3 regions of the Paenarthrobacter sp. MSM-2-10-13 genome follow, and region 1 is predicted to be linked to each of the others. Evidence: riboswitches for the same ligand, from Rfam matches in the RefSeq annotation. Region 1 holds a riboswitch; each other region holds the start of a gene.
The links. Region 1 has a riboswitch for S-adenosylmethionine ahead of HAV21_RS02255 (aminotransferase class V-fold PLP-dependent enzyme). Riboswitches for the same ligand answer to the same signal wherever they lie in the genome.
Positions count from the first base shown of each region.

Region 2: linked by a shared signal. The riboswitch ahead of HAV21_RS21190 (homoserine O-acetyltransferase) and the one ahead of HAV21_RS02255 (aminotransferase class V-fold PLP-dependent enzyme) in region 1 are both predicted to bind S-adenosylmethionine.
Region 3: linked by a shared signal. The riboswitch ahead of HAV21_RS14470 (DUF1737 domain-containing protein) and the one ahead of HAV21_RS02255 (aminotransferase class V-fold PLP-dependent enzyme) in region 1 are both predicted to bind S-adenosylmethionine.

Region 1 is NZ_JAAOXO010000001.1:476,635-481,558, forward strand. It holds gene HAV21_RS02240 (MFS transporter) at 1-526, shown strand, start outside; gene HAV21_RS02245 (metal-dependent transcriptional regulator) at 577-1,290, opposite strand; gene HAV21_RS02250 (class I SAM-dependent methyltransferase) at 1,300-2,124, opposite strand; gene HAV21_RS02255 (aminotransferase class V-fold PLP-dependent enzyme) at 2,245-3,654, opposite strand; SAM riboswitch class IV at 3,687-3,800, opposite strand; gene hisN (histidinol-phosphatase) at 3,971-4,783, opposite strand; gene HAV21_RS02265 (ribosome small subunit-dependent GTPase A) at 4,839-4,924, opposite strand, start outside.
Region 2 is NZ_JAAOXO010000016.1:70,917-75,840, forward strand. It holds gene HAV21_RS21185 (bifunctional o-acetylhomoserine/o-acetylserine sulfhydrylase) at 1-810, shown strand, start outside; SAM riboswitch class IV at 974-1,090, shown strand; gene HAV21_RS21190 (homoserine O-acetyltransferase) at 1,106-2,227, shown strand; gene HAV21_RS21195 (hypothetical protein) at 2,282-2,740, opposite strand; gene HAV21_RS21200 (winged helix DNA-binding domain-containing protein) at 2,803-3,978, opposite strand; gene HAV21_RS21205 (SGNH/GDSL hydrolase family protein) at 4,008-4,871, opposite strand.
Region 3 is NZ_JAAOXO010000007.1:97,017-101,940, reverse strand. It holds gene HAV21_RS14480 (NtaA/DmoA family FMN-dependent monooxygenase) at 1-525, opposite strand, end outside; gene HAV21_RS14475 (SulP family inorganic anion transporter) at 679-2,379, shown strand; SAM riboswitch class IV at 2,466-2,577, shown strand; gene HAV21_RS14470 (DUF1737 domain-containing protein) at 2,591-2,857, shown strand; gene HAV21_RS14465 (rhodanese-like domain-containing protein) at 2,854-3,264, shown strand; gene HAV21_RS14460 (O-succinylhomoserine sulfhydrylase) at 3,265-4,473, shown strand; gene HAV21_RS14455 (hypothetical protein) at 4,484-4,924, shown strand, end outside.

The sequences.
Region 1 (4,924 bases):
CTTGGCGCTGCTGCCAGGGACGGTCATCCTGATGCTGGGTGCGTCCTACTTTGGTGGGCTTGCCGGTAAGTACGGCCCACGATGGTTCATGACGATCGGACCGATTCTGTGTGGTGGGGGTTTCCTGATGTCGTTGACTATTCAGGACCCCCTCAACTACTGGACGCAGGTGCTGCCGGGCCAGGTGGTCTTTGGTCTCGGGCTGGCTACCTTGGTGGCGCCGCTGACGGCTGCAATCCTTGGCGCCGTCCCGTCTGAGGAGGCTGGGATTGGGTCGGCGGTGAACAACGCCGTGGCGCGTATTGCGGGTCTGATCTCCATCGCTTTCGCCGGGGTCATTGTGGGGCCGGCCTTTACCCGGGAAGGCCTGTATAACGCTTTGCTGGTGACGGCGGGCCTGTTCCTGTTCGGGGCGGTGGTTTCCGCCGTCGGAATCCGGAACCCTGTCCAGGACGCCGCAACTGCCGCTGTCAGCGAACCTGGTACAGCGTCCGACGACGGCGGGCCGGGCGGGCAGGTCAACTGACCTCGGGCGCGCACGGGCTCAGACGCGAACGGGCTCAGGCGCGAACGGACTCAGCGGGCGGGAAGAACGCAGCCTTCGTGCGTCTCGGAGCTCTGGACCCACAGAGCTGACGTGATTTCATCCGCGAGATCGAATTCCCGGCCACGGGAGCCGCTGCCGATGCGCACTACCAAAGCTCCGCCAAAGGGTTTACGCCCCACCACTTCCACCGGTGCGTCCAGGGAGATCTCCTCCGAGGCAAGGTAGCGCAGGAGGTCCGGATTTTCGTCGCTGATTCGTGTGATGCGACCCGAGTGGCCCTGATCCAACTCGATCATTCGGTAGGCGTGCGGCAGCTCAACCGATCCATCGGCCGAAGGTATCGGGTCCCCGTGCGGGTCCCGGACAGGATGGCCAAGCTTGGCGGACATGCGTTCGATGAAGGTATCGGACACCGCATGTTCCAACATCTCGGCTTCGTCGTGGACTTCGTCCCAGCTGTATCCGAGTTCCTCAACAAGGTACGTCTCAATGAGCCGGTGCCGGCGCACCATGGAGAGGGCGAGCCGCATGCCTTCAGGGGTCAGCCTGATAGCGCTATAGGGCTGGTGATCAACCAAACCCTGGTCCTTGAGTTTGCGCACCATCTCCGACACTGAGGAATTTGCCACCCCGAGGCGCAGGGCGAGCTGGGATGACGTAATCGGCTTGTCCTGCCACTCCGTGTAGGAGTAGATGACCTTGACGTAGTCCTCAATCGAGGAGGAGGGCGTACTGGTCTTCACACCCCAAGCCTACCGTGGCGCCGGACCCTGAATCTTGAACGCCCGCCAGGTTTGCGTCATGTAGGGCAACCCGATGGTTTCACCTGGGGCATGACCGAGGTGGTCATGGAGGTACCACTCCAGGTTGTGCATGACCTTAGCCCGGGTGGCGTCGTTGGCTCGGAGATAGTAGCTGCGGGATTTGGTGAGTTCCATGATGTCCTCAGGAGTCAGGGCATCCTCCCACTGGGTCAGGTGGCTTTCCAAACCACCAAACTCCGGGCCAATGACTGGCCGGAAGCCGGGCTTGTGGACATCGCCTGCATGCATGATGCGGGAAAGGCGGTGTACCCAGGGAATGGACGTGTCCAACTGATTCCAGATCAGCCCCAGGACTCCGTCGGGACGCAGGATCCGGGAGATCTCGGTGCTCGCTGCCATGGGCTCACACCAGTGCCAGGCTTGGGCAACGCTGACGACGTCGAATGCTGAGTCCGTCAGTCCAGTTGCCTCTGCCGTTCCCTCCAGCGCGTTGACGAGGGGGTAGCTTTTTCGCAGTTGCTCCAGCATGTCCGTGGAAGGATCGACGGCGGTGACCGCCAGTCCGCGCTGGATAAGGAGTGCCGTGAATTTTCCTGTGCCTGCGCCGAGGTCGGCCGCCGACCTTGCCCCGGGAGGAACGAGCCAATCCAGGGAGTCCCGTGGGTAGCCAGGACGCACACGGTCATAGTGTTCTCCGCCGTCCTGGAAGCTCTGGCCGAGTTCGCGCCGACGGGCAGCGTGGAGCTTGGGACCTCGCGGTCCAGCGGGTCCGGGAATGCCGGCCGCACCGTTTGCGGCGCCCGGGGGACGCAGGGACACGCAGAACTCCTTCACAGGATGGCCAGTGGGTACCCTACGAATTTACCTCAGCGGCCGTTACGCCTGGTCCACAGTGTGCCTGGTCCACAGTGTTTCTAGTCGACTGTGTGTTTTCTAGTCGACTGTGCAGGGAGCTGCTCCCGCAGTGCCCGGAGTGTTGGGCGCCCATTCGGGGTAGGTGCGGTGGTCATTGGCGGGAACCCATCGGCCCTCGTCCACCACGTAGTCCCAACCCAATCCGTCGCGCTTGAGCCCTTGGATGCCTGCGAGCAGCCTGGAAGCGTCCTCCAACCGGGAGCCGACGCCGAAGCTGGCACGCAGAGAGCCAGACGGGAGCCCCAGGCGCTTGAGGAGCGGGTGGGCGCAGAAGCGGCCGTCCCGCAGGCCCACGCCGTGCTCTGCTGCCAGGTAGGCGGCCACCAATCCGGCGTCGAATCCTTCGACGGAGAAATTGACCACACCGATGGTGTCCAAGGAGTCTGTGAAGATCTTGTGCACGGTCACGCCGTCGATGGCTTCCAGGCCTTCCACCAAGTAGGAGCGGATGGCGGTTTCATGGGCGTGCCACTCGTCCTGGTCCAACCCGGCCAGCACCTGGGTGGCACGGGCGAGGGTTGCGGCACCCAGAACATTCGGCGAGCCGCCCTCGTGTCGCGCAGGGCCTGCCGCCCAGCTAACGGAGTCCAATCGGGCTTCACGGACCGCGCCGCCACCGGCCAGGTGCGGAGTGCCGGCGTCGAGCCAGTCGGGACGGCCCACCACAACGCCGGCACCGAAGGGGGCGTAGAGCTTGTGTCCGGAGAAGACCACGTAGTCCACGTCTGCCTCGGTGATGTTGATCCGACGGTGCGGTGCGAGTTGGGCGGCATCCACCACAATCCGTGCACCGTACTGGTGGGCCAGGGAAGCAAGCTCTGCGATGGGTAGGATCTCACCGGTGACGTTGGAGGCTCCGGTCACCGCAAGCAGGCTGACACCGCCTTGAGCCAGCTCCCCGCGGAGTTTGTCCAGGGTCTCGGCCAAGGTTGGTGCCGCTACGACGCTGCGGTGCGGGACACCCTGCCACGGAAGCAGGTTGGCGTGGTGTTCGATATCCAGGTACAGGACCTCACCTGCGGGCTTGCCGTCAATCAGCGGAAGGCAGCCGGCCAGCAGGTTCAAGGAGTCCGTGGTGTTCCGGGTGAAGATGACAGAATCATCTGCCCGCCCGCCAACGAATTCGCGGACGATGTTCCGTGAATTTTCGTACACCGAGGTGCTGATCTGGGAGGCGTAGCCCGCGCCGCGGTGGACACTCGCATAGTAGGGAAGGACTTCGTTGAGGTACGCCGAGACGATGGTCAACGCCGGAGCCGATGCCCCGTAGTCGAGGTTTGCGTAGCGAACGTGTCCGCCCTGAATCAGGGGCGCTTGCAACTCGGCGCCGGTAACAGCTGCCAGCGGCCGTGCAGCGGCGGCTGTCTCTGCTGTGGTTTCTGCGGCGAAGGACGGAATGATGTTTGAGTCGAACGTGACAGTGCTCATAGGACCTCACTCAAGAGGGACCCCCCACAGGGAATCCGCGCTTGCCGCATCCGTTCCGGACCGGCCGGGTCGTCACCCGGGGCACCCCACCGCGAATGGAGGGTTGCCGGCCAGCAAACCGGGGTTTAGCGCTGGCACTCGTGACCTGTAAAAAGGCTAAAGCACGTCCGGGGGCCCTTCCAAAGCCGCTGCCGATTGTTAAGCCCTTTATTACGTCGGAGTCAAAATGCGCGTTTTGTCGAATAAAAAACGGCGGAGACCCCCAAAAGGGGGCTGCCGCCGTCGAATATTCCGTTCCTGCTGGTTTGCAGGAGGACTAGAAAAGATCGTCCAAGCCGGGGTTGAGCCGCTTGAGGACTTCTGAGTGAAGGATCGAGTTGGTGGCCAGCGCATTGCCGCCGAAGGGACCGTCTTCGCCTTCCAGGGAGGTGAAACGGCCACCGGCCTCAGTGACGATGGGGACGAGTGCTGCCATGTCATAAAGGTTCAGCTCAGGCTCGCAGGCGATGTCCACTGCGCCCTCGGCCACGAGACAGTACGACCAGAAGTCACCATAGGCGCGCGTGCGCCAAACATCTTCGGTGAGGTCCAGGAATTCGTCAAGATTGCCGCGTTCCTTCCAGCCCGAGAGGCTGGAGTAGGACATGGAGGCGTCCGCCAAACTGGAGACGTTGGAAACTTTGAGGCGCGTGGCCGAGGCGAGGGACCGGCCCATGTAGGCGCCCATGTCCTTGGCGGCCCACCAGCGTTTCCCCAATGCCGGGGCGCTCACAACGCCCACCACAGGTTCGCCGTCGTCCACGAGGGCAATCAACGTTGCCCACACCGGAACACCCCGGACGAAGTTCTTGGTTCCGTCGATGGGGTCGATGATCCAACGGCGCGAGCCGTGGCCGCTGCTGCCGAACTCCTCGCCCAGGACCGCATCACGTGGGCGCGAGCGGGACAGCTGGCCGCGGATAGCTTCCTCAGCGGCCTTGTCAGCATCAGTGACCGGCGTGAGGTCGGGCTTGGTTTCGATCTTGAGGTCCAGTGCCTTGAAGCGATCCATGGTCTGGGCGTCGACTGAATCAGCGAGGACGTGGGCCAGGCGCAGGTCATCGTTGTACGTGGAAACGGGATGGGTCATGCCACCAAACTATCCTGAATCGTTCGCCTCATTGGGGACGTGAAGCCGGTAACGATCAGTTGACGGTGCCCAGTTCCTTGGTCTCTTTCGCCTCGAGTCTTGGGTCTGCACCCAACAGGCGGCGCAGGGAGGCCAACCGTG
Region 2 (4,924 bases), on a different contig from region 1:
ATCGCACGCGTCGCCCACGAGGCCGGCGTGCCCCTGATCGTGGACAACACCCTGTCAACGCCGTACCTCATTCGTCCCATCGAGTGGGGCGCCGACATTGTGGTCCACTCGGCAACCAAGTATCTGGGCGGTCACGGTTCCGCAATTGCCGGTGTGATTGTTGACTCCGGCAACTTCGACTTCGGCAAGGACCCGGAACGCTTCCCCGGCTTCAACACCCCGGACCCCAGCTACAACGGGCTGGTTTACGCCAGGGACCTCGGCAAGGACGGTGCGCTGGGTGCCAACCTCTCCTACATCCTCAAGGCCCGCGTCCAGTTGCTTCGTGATCTCGGCTCGGCCGTGTCTCCGTTCAACGCCTTCCTCATTGCCCAGGGGTTGGAGACCTTGAGCCTGCGCGTGGAGCGTCACGTAGCGAACGCCACCAAGGTGGCTGAGTGGCTTGAAAGCCACGACGACGTCGAATCGGTCGCCTACGCGGGCCTGCCATCCAGCCCGTGGTATGACCGTGGCCGGAAGTACGGACCCAAGGGGACGGGGGCAATCGTTGCCTTCAACATCAAGGGTGGCGTGGAAGCGGGCAAGCGTTTTGTGGATGGTCTGGAACTGCACTCGCACGTTGCCAACATCGGTGACGTCCGCTCGCTGGTCATCCACCCGGCGTCGACGACGCACAGTCAGCTGACCGCGGAGCAGCAGCTTGTTGCCGGCGTCAACCCGGGCCTGGTGCGCTTGTCCGTCGGTATCGAGCACGTAGATGACATCATCGCGGACCTCGAAGCCGGATTCCGGGCTGCCAAGGGCGCCTGACGCCCACGGCTCAACGCACCAGACCGACTGCCGCCCGCGCCGACGAAAATTCGCCGGGCGGCAGTGGCGGGTGCTCGTAGGCGAACGAAGTGACCTTTAACCGTCACACTGTTGTCACATTCTTCGCCAGAACCCCCCTGTGTTTCCTAGACTCTTCGTATTAGGTCATGAGTGCCAGCACACAGCCCCGGCTTGCTGGCCGGCAACCCTCCTCCGCGGTGGGGTGCCCCGGGTGAAGACCTGGCCTGTTCGCACGCAAGGCGACGGGCAAGCGCGAGGTTAAGGTGTCAAAGGAATGACCATTACTGCTACAGCCCTTCCAAAATCCGGAGAAGAAGACGGAACCGTCAAGTACGCCGGCATAGGCCCACTGGAACTTGAAGCCGGCGGATTCCTCCCCGACGTCGTACTCGCCTATGAGACCTGGGGGCAGCTGAACGCGGATGCCTCCAACGCGGTGCTCATCCAGCACGCACTCACCGGCAGTACGCACGTAGCCCGCGGAGCCACGGACGAGGAAGGATGGTGGGAGCAACTCGTTGGTCCGGGTGCCACCATCGACACCAACAAGTTCTTTGTCATCTCCATCAACATCGTGGGCGGCTGTTACGGCAGCACCGGTCCATCATCCGAAGCCCCGGATGGACGCCCGTGGGGCTCGCGATTCCCGCTGGTCACCCTGCGCGACAGCACAGAGGCAGAGTCGCGCCTCGCCGATACCCTGGGAATCGACGCCTGGCACGCCGTATTGGGCGGATCCATGGGCGGCGCACGCGCCCTTGAGTGGGCTGTGACATACCCCCATCGGGTCAAACGCTGCGCAGTCATCGCAGTAGGCGCCTACAGCACGGCCGAGCAGATTGCTTTTGCCCAAGCACAAACCCTGGCCATCAGGCAGGACCCGAATTTCAACAACGGCGACTACTACGGTGGCCCCGCGCCTGAGCACGGTTTGGCTTTGGCCCGGCGCATCGCCCACATCACCTACCGCTCGGCACTGGAGCTGGACGTCCGCTTTGGCCGGCAAGCCCAGCACCAGGAGACTCCGCTCGCCGCCGCAGCATTGGGCGAGCGGGGTCGGTATCAGGTGGAAAGCTACCTGGACCACCAAGGAACCAAACTGGTCCGCCGCTTTGACGCCAACAGCTACATCGCCATCACCGAGGCACTGATGTCCCACGACGTCACCAGGGGGCGCGGATCGTTGGAAGCGGCGCTTTCGGGTGCCACGGCGGATTTCTTCGTGGCGGCAGTGGACAGTGACAGGCTCTACTTCCCGGCCCAGTCCCGGGAACTGGCCGCTGCGCTCCCTGGCGAGGTGCCGGTCCACGTCATTGAAGCGCCGATTGGCCATGATGGCTTCCTCACCGAAATCGGCCAGCTCTCAGCCCAGCTCCGCGAAGCGTTTTTCGCCTAAACGCTGGTGTGCTGACCCTGCTTAAACGGCAAGGAACGTCCGATGCCAGGCAGTTCAGCCATTCATGATCTCGCCGCGCTGCCGCATGTAATCCTCCATGGCGATCTCGCCGTTGCTGAATTTTGTATCCAACTCGGCCAGCTTGCGAGCCCGGTATCCTTGCGGCTCGGACCCGCTCGTCGAGGCGAACGGGGTGGGGGAGGACGGGTTCGACGGCGGCACGGACTGCGGCGCGTCATCCACGGGGCGGATGACGGTGGGCTCGGACGGGTAGCCCGGGTAGCCCGGGTAGCCCGGCGAAGCGTACCTTTGCCCAGGGTAACTCTGTCCCGGGTAATCCTGCTGCTGGTAATTCTGCGGCGGATACCCCGGTCCCGGCAGGTTCTGCGGCGGGTACCCCGGGCCGCGGAAGGTGTCGTTCTGGATCCGGCGCGCCCGGGAGCGGTTGTACATGCGGATTCCGAGGGGAATCAGCCACGAGCAGACGATGATCCAGAAGATCAGATTGTTCACAGTGCAGGCCTCCTAGGTCTCACCCCAGCTTAGTCCTGTGCCCTTGGGCCGTTCCCGCCACGTCACACCAGCGTCACGTCCATGCCCAGGAACCGGCCATAGCGATCCACCTCGGTCTGCAGGGCGGCCTGCTCCTGCGCAGTGGCAGGTCGGTTCATTCGCACGTCCAGCTCGCAGACTCCGCCGGAGAATCCGTGACGCCACCATCCGGCCAACCGGCCATCCAGCAGGACCACGTGCATGGGTCCGTTGTCCTCTGGGAAGTATGGCGCCGTTCCGCCCAGGAAGTGCCGGGACTGCGAGTAGCCCATCACGTACTCGTCGTAGCACTGGATAAGGTCAATGCGCGGGAGCGCAGGGTCCGCAGTCGTCCAGGGATGGTCCCCGCTGGCGAGGGTGTCTACTTCCTCCGCAGCCAGATAATACTCAAGTCCATCGAGCAGAAGGGCGCCCAAGCTGCCGGGAGAGATGTCCTGGGCCACCTGGACTCCACGCTTCACGTCCTCCATGGTCAGCCTGGACCACACCGCACAGTCCTTCACGGTTGCGGGGCCCCGGCTGCTGAAGTATCGCAGCGCCAATTGCCCAAGTGCCTGTTCACGATCCTCCCCGGCCAACGGTGAGGTTAGGAACCCGGGAACGCGTTCCTCGAACAGGGCGTACGTCTGTTTCAGGGCACCGCCTGCGGATCGGACGGGGGACCCGCTGACCAGGACGCGGCTGATTTCGGCATGCATGAGGTGGTAGATGAAGCCCAGGCCCTTGCTGGGGAAACCCGCCCCTCCCAGGACCCGGGCCAGTTCCTCGCGTGTCTTGTGGGCCCCGTCCGCCACCGCAGCAGCCAGGATCTGGCCGCTCCTTGCAGCAGCGTCTTCATCGATTCCTGTTTGGCGATACATGCCTTTGTTGCCCTGGTGGAGGCGATCTGCGGACAATCCCATCAACCAGCCGAGGTCGTCCCGGTGCACAAAGTGCCAGGTGGGGCGCAGGATGTGTGTCCGCAGAATGGTTCCATCAGCTACGGCCTGCTCAACATCTGAGGCCGTGACCACCGGTGACGAGCCGGCGGAGCTTCTCTGTGCAAGGGTCCACCTCGCATAAGGGAACTCCTGCGACTGGACAGCCAGGAGGTTACGGACCACGTCCGCGGGGCCTCCGGCGTGGGGGGCCCGCAGTTGTTGCCGCCGGAGCCTTATCCGCCGGACGCTCTCCGCGGACAGGGAGCTACCACCCGGCATGGCGGACCTCGCGGCGAAGAAGCGTCACGTCAGCGGCGTGGCAGCAGGGTGCCGGTGGAACCGAAGACGGGACCCGGCGTCGGACGTTTTGGACTGATGCCATCGCCGGAGGACTGATGCCGAAGCCTCCGGATCACCCATGGGACAAAGTACTCGCGGGCCCAGACGAGGTCCGAAGACCTCGCCTCACGCCACGTGCGCGGCGGAAGGGACTTTGGCATCAGGGGCTCAAGAGTGTGGTGGACGTTCAGTGCGTCCAGCACCATCATGGCGATGGTGTGGTGGCCCAGCGGGGAGAAATGCAGGCGGTCGGCATCCCACATTTGGGGGTCTGCCAGCTGCCGCAAGGACCACATGTCAGCGATGATGGCGTCGTGGCGTGCAGCCACGGTCCGGAGGTTCTCGTTGTAAATGGCAACCTTGCCGCGGATACGCCCCAGAACCGATGCTGCCGTGTCCGGACCGTTGAAAAGGACCACGGTAGCGCCGCCGGAGCTCAGCTCAGCCACAGCGGCGTCGAGCTTTTCGGCCAATAGATCGGGATCCCCGCCTGGGCGGATGAGGTCGTTGCCGCCAGCTGAAATGGACACCAGGTCCGGCTGCAGCTCCAAGCACGGGCCCACTTGTTCATCGATGATCTGCTGCAACAGCCTGCCACGGATGGCAAGGTTGGCATAGGCGAAGTCGTCCTGGCCGCGGCCCAATTCCTCGGCCACTCGATCCGCCCAACCACGGTGACCGCCGGGGTTCCGGGGTTCGGGGTCGCCGATGCCCTCGGTGAAGGAGTCACCCAGGGCCACGTATCGGGTCCACGGGTGCTTTTGAACGGGTTCGTGGGGCTCCGGGACGGGCTCGCCCGGCTTCAGTAATGGATTGTTCTCACTCACGCTCATATCCTGCACCGTGACCTCGACCCTACGCCACCGTAGGTTGTTACTTGTGGGTA
Region 3 (4,924 bases), on a different contig from region 1:
CCTGACGACGTCCACGAACTCCTCCGCTTTCTCATAGCGGAGATCGTGTTCAATCTGCTGGTCCAGCCCATAGTTCTGTGCGGCGAGGTCGCTGCCGGAGGTGACGACGTTCCAGCCGAGCTGTCCTTCTGAAAAGTGTTGCAGCGTGGCCAGGAGCCTGGCGGCGGTGAAGGGCGGGTAGAAGGAAGCGCTGACCGTGGGCACGATTCCTAGGTGCTCCGTGACGGAGAGAAGGTACGGGACCAAGGCAAGGGGATCGTGCTTAGGTGCAAACGAGGCGTGGGCCAAGGAAACCTCGGCCGTACCCCCATAGGTGTCCGGAACGGTGAGGGAATCTTCAATGATGAACAGGTCCAAGCCGGATCGCTCAAACGCACGGACGGCCTCCTGATAGAGGGCGGGCTTCTTCCAGTCGTAGCCCAGGCCATAGCCGGGAGTCCCCCAACCCTGGACACCGAAACCGTGGCCCACGAACCATCCAAAGTGCAGCATGGGCTTGAGTGTAGAACTGCTTTGTCCGTTCACCGCGACCTGATTTCATGCGAAGTTACAGGGGGTCGTACTGGGTCAATTATGCTCCCGGGACGTCACATTTGGGCCCCGCCCATGACGGTATGGATTTCCACATACGGCGTTCGCCTTGTTCCGCAAACACCATGCGTCCGGAATGATCGCTGTATGAGTTCAGCCACCCGCACTTCCGCCAAGGACCGCCTTTGGGGCGTCTGGGCACTCAAGGGGTACAAACGTGAATGGCTGCGGCACGACGCCGTGGCGGGTGCTGCGCTCTTTGCCCTGCTGGTGCCTGCGGGCATGGCCTACGCGCAGGCGGCCGGTTTGCCACCCGTCACAGGGCTCTACGCCACGGTGATTCCGTTGCTGGTTTACGCCGTGGTGGGGCCTTCGCGCATTTTGGTCCTGGGACCCGATTCATCCCTTGCCCCCATGATTGCCGCAGCTATTGTTCCGCTTGCGGCCGGCAGTAGTGAGAGATCGGTGGCACTCGCCGGGCTGTTGGCTGTGTTGATCGGGGTGATCATGCTCGCGGGCTCCGCACTGAATCTCGGTGCCATCACCGGGCTGCTGTCCAAACCCATTAGGCTCGGATACCTGAACGGAATCGCCTTGCTGGTGGCGTTATCGCAGCTTCCGGCGTTCCTGGGGATAGAGGCCGACGGCGACATCTGGCAAAAGCTCGCGAAGGTCACCACCGGGTTGCTGGGCGGCGGGGTCAATGTCACCGCGCTGCTGCTAGGCGTCGGTTCCCTGGCCCTCATTTGGATCCCGCGGCTGCTGAAGTGGAAGGTACCTGGCGTCCTGCTGGCGGTGGTCGGCTCCTGCATTGCAACGGCTGTTTGGGGCCTGAACGACGACGTCAAGGTCACCGGGGTTTTGCCGCAGGGGCTGCCGATGCCCGCGCTCGGCGGCATTGGCTGGGCTGACGCTCTGATGCTGCTTCCCGCTGCGGCCGGTATTGCCCTCATGGCTTTCGCGGACACTGGCGTCCTGTCCCAGACATTGGCAGCGAAGGAAGGAAAGAGAGTCTCGGGCAACCGGGAGATGGCGGCGTTGGGGGCAGCCAACGCAGCCACAGGGTTGTTGGGCGGATTCCCCATCTCCGGCAGTGCATCCAGGACCCCGGTGGCCGTGGATGCTGGTGCCAAATCCCAGATGACCGGGGTGGTTGGTGCGGGGCTGGTTCTGGCTTTCATGCTGCTGGCTCCCGGAGTGACCGGGTACCTGCCTTCGGCCACCCTGGCGGCCGTCGTCATCGCTGCGGCAATTGCCTTGGCCGACCCCGCCGGTGTTAGGCGGCTCTTCAGCCTGAGCCGAAGCGAATCCGTGGTCATGCTGGCTGCGTTCCTGGGCGTTCTCACCGTTGGGGTACTGCAGGGAATCGTCGTAGCCATAGCCTTGGCACTTCTGGACTTTGTTCGGCGGGCCTGGGATCCGTACCGGACAGAACTCGGCGCCGAAGAAGGGCTCCCTGGCTATCACGATCTGGAGCGGCACCCCGAAGGTGAGCGCATCCCCGGACTCCTCATCCTCCGCTTTGATGCGCCCCTGTTCTTCGGTAATGGGCAGGTCCTGACTGCCTTTGTCCGGGAGCAACTGGACGAAGCCCCGGAGGAGACCGCGGACCCGGTTACCCATGTCATCCTCGCCGCGGAGCCCATCACCGGGATCGACACTACGGCGCTGGATGACCTGGTCACATTGGACGAATGGCTGGCCCGCAAAGGCGTGGATTTAGTGTTCGCCGAACTGAAGGGGCCTGTCAAAGACAAACTACTCCGCTTGGGCACTGCAGCCCGTTTTACGCCCGAGCACTTCTTCCCCACTGTGGGCGCAGCCGTGCGCGCACTGAAAAACGCATAAGGGAAGCACCGCCGATTACGCAACATGACGGCCGGACACCAGCCCGCAAGTGCAGCCCAAGGCCCGTGGATGTTACGTTTTTCTTGAGTAATGAGTACCAGCGCGAAGCCCTGACTTGCTGGTCGGCAACCCTCTCTCCGGCGGGGTGCCTCAGGTGACTACTCGGCGTATCGACAACTCGAACTGCAAGCGTGACTGAGGAGCACCAGCTATGCCTGAACCCACTGAAGAAAAACTTTCCTATCGCCTGATTACTGGCCCGGACACCCGTGATTTCTGCGAGCGGATCCACACCGCCCTCGCCGAGGGCTATGTGCTCCATGGCAGCCCGGCTGCCACGTTCAACGGCACGGACGTCATTGTTGCCCAAGCAGTGGTGCTGCCCGCCGCGATCGCCAATGCCGATGCCGCCGTTGCCAGTGCCGTTGACCAGCTTGAGAGCGACGACGACGAAGCAGCATTCGAGGGACACGCATGAGCTACGCAGGTGACCTGACCCCGCAGGATGCGTGGGCCAAACTCGAAGAAGGTGCCATCCTGGTGGACGTCCGCACCGAGGGCGAGTGGGCCCACATCGGTATCCCCGACACCAAAGCCACGGAAAACGATCCCCTTTTCATCCAGTGGAACCTCGCCGGCGGCATCCCCAACTCCCGCTTCATCGAGGACTTGCGTCAGCAGGCACCCGAGGACCACGGCGTTGAGTTGGTGTTCCTGTGCCGCTCCGGTCAGCGCTCCATCTCCGCAGCCATCGCCGCCACGCAAGCCGGTTTCACTGCCTACAACGTCTTGGAGGGCTTTGAAGGTGAACCGGACCGCTATGGTGAGCGCACCGTCAACGGTTGGAAGAACCGTGGCCTGCCGACGAATCTGGGGACTGAGTAAGTGACTTTTAATCCCGATGCCGCCGGTTGGAGCCCTGATACCCAGGCTGTTCGCGGTGGCCTTGACCGTACCAACTTCCAGGAAACGTCCGAGCCCGTTTTTCTGAACTCCGGTTTCGTCTACGAATCCGCTGCTGCCGCCGAGCGCGCCTTCACCGGTGAGGACGAACGTTTCGTATACTCCCGCTACGGCAACCCTTCCGTTGCAACGTTCCAGGAGCGGCTGCGCCTGCTCGAAGGAACCGAAGCCTGCTTTGCGACTGCGTCAGGTATGTCCGCGGTCTTCACTGCCTTGGGTGCCCTGCTGGCTGCCGGTGACCGCGTGGTTGCCGCCCGTTCCCTGTTCGGTTCCTGCTTTGTGATCCTCAATGAGATCCTGCCACGGTGGGGCGTTCACACGGTCTTCGTAGACGGCCCGGACTTGGAGCAGTGGCGCGAAGCCCTCTCCGAGCCCACTACCGCGGTCTTCTTCGAATCTCCGTCCAACCCCATGCAGGAGATCGTGGACATCGCTGCGGTCAGCGAACTGGCGCATGCTGCCGGGGCCACCGTGGTGGTGGACAACGTCTTTGCCACGCCCCTGCTACAACGCTGCGGTGAGCTGGGAGCGGACGTCATTGTTTACTCCGGCACCAAGCACATCGACGGCCAGGGACGCGTCCTTGGCGGCGCGATCCTGGGCACCAAAGAATTCATCGACGGCCCGGTCAAGCAACTCATGCGGCACACCGGCCCTTCACTATCCGCGTTCAACGCCTGGGTGCTAACCAAGGGCTTGGAGACCATCGGACTGCGTGTAAACCACAGCTCGGCATCCGCGTTGAAGATCGCAGAGTGGCTCGAGCAGCAACCCGCCATCAGCTGGGTTAAGTACCCGCTGTTAAAGTCTCACCCGCAGTACGAACTTGCGGCGAAGCAGATGAAGGCGGGCGGCACCGTCCTGACCTTTGAGCTATCTCCTTCGGCCGGACGATCAGCCAAAGAGGCTGCCTTCGCCTTGCTCGACGGTCTCTCCGTCATTGACATCTCCAACAACCTGGGCGACTCCAAATCCCTCATCACCCACCCTGCCACCACCACCCACCGGGCCATGGGACCGGAGGGGCGGGCGGCGATCGGGCTTTCGGATGGTGTTGTCCGCCTGTCCGTAGGGCTTGAAGATGTAAACGACCTCATCCTGGATCTGGAGAAGGCCCTCAAACAGGTCTAACCTTGCTGCCATGAGCGAGAACCATCCCTATCGCCGTGCCGGAGCGGTCATCGTTGCCGGCACGGTGGTGTGGTTCGTAGGAATCTCTCCAGTCTCACGCGTTTACATCACCCCCAACAACGCCGAGCGGCTGCGCATGCTCACAGCCGGACAGCGCGGCTGGATCGTGGGTCAGCACCTTACCGCCGTGGGAACAGTTGCAGTGCCTGTGGGAATCGCCGCCTTTGCCCGCGCTGTTCAGGACCAAGATGCCGTTCAAGGAAACGCATCGCATCGGAGGGCGAGGAAGTGGGCTTTCGGTGCAGCCGCCGCCTTACTCGCGGGCGCCCCGTTCTTCGTCTCAAGCCTCGCCCGGCGAGCATCCGACCTTGAAGGGTTCGCCTACCGCAGGGGATCCAACGCGCCGTTCCTGGCGTACTCCGGGCTGCATGTTGTGGCGTTGGCCGCGCTC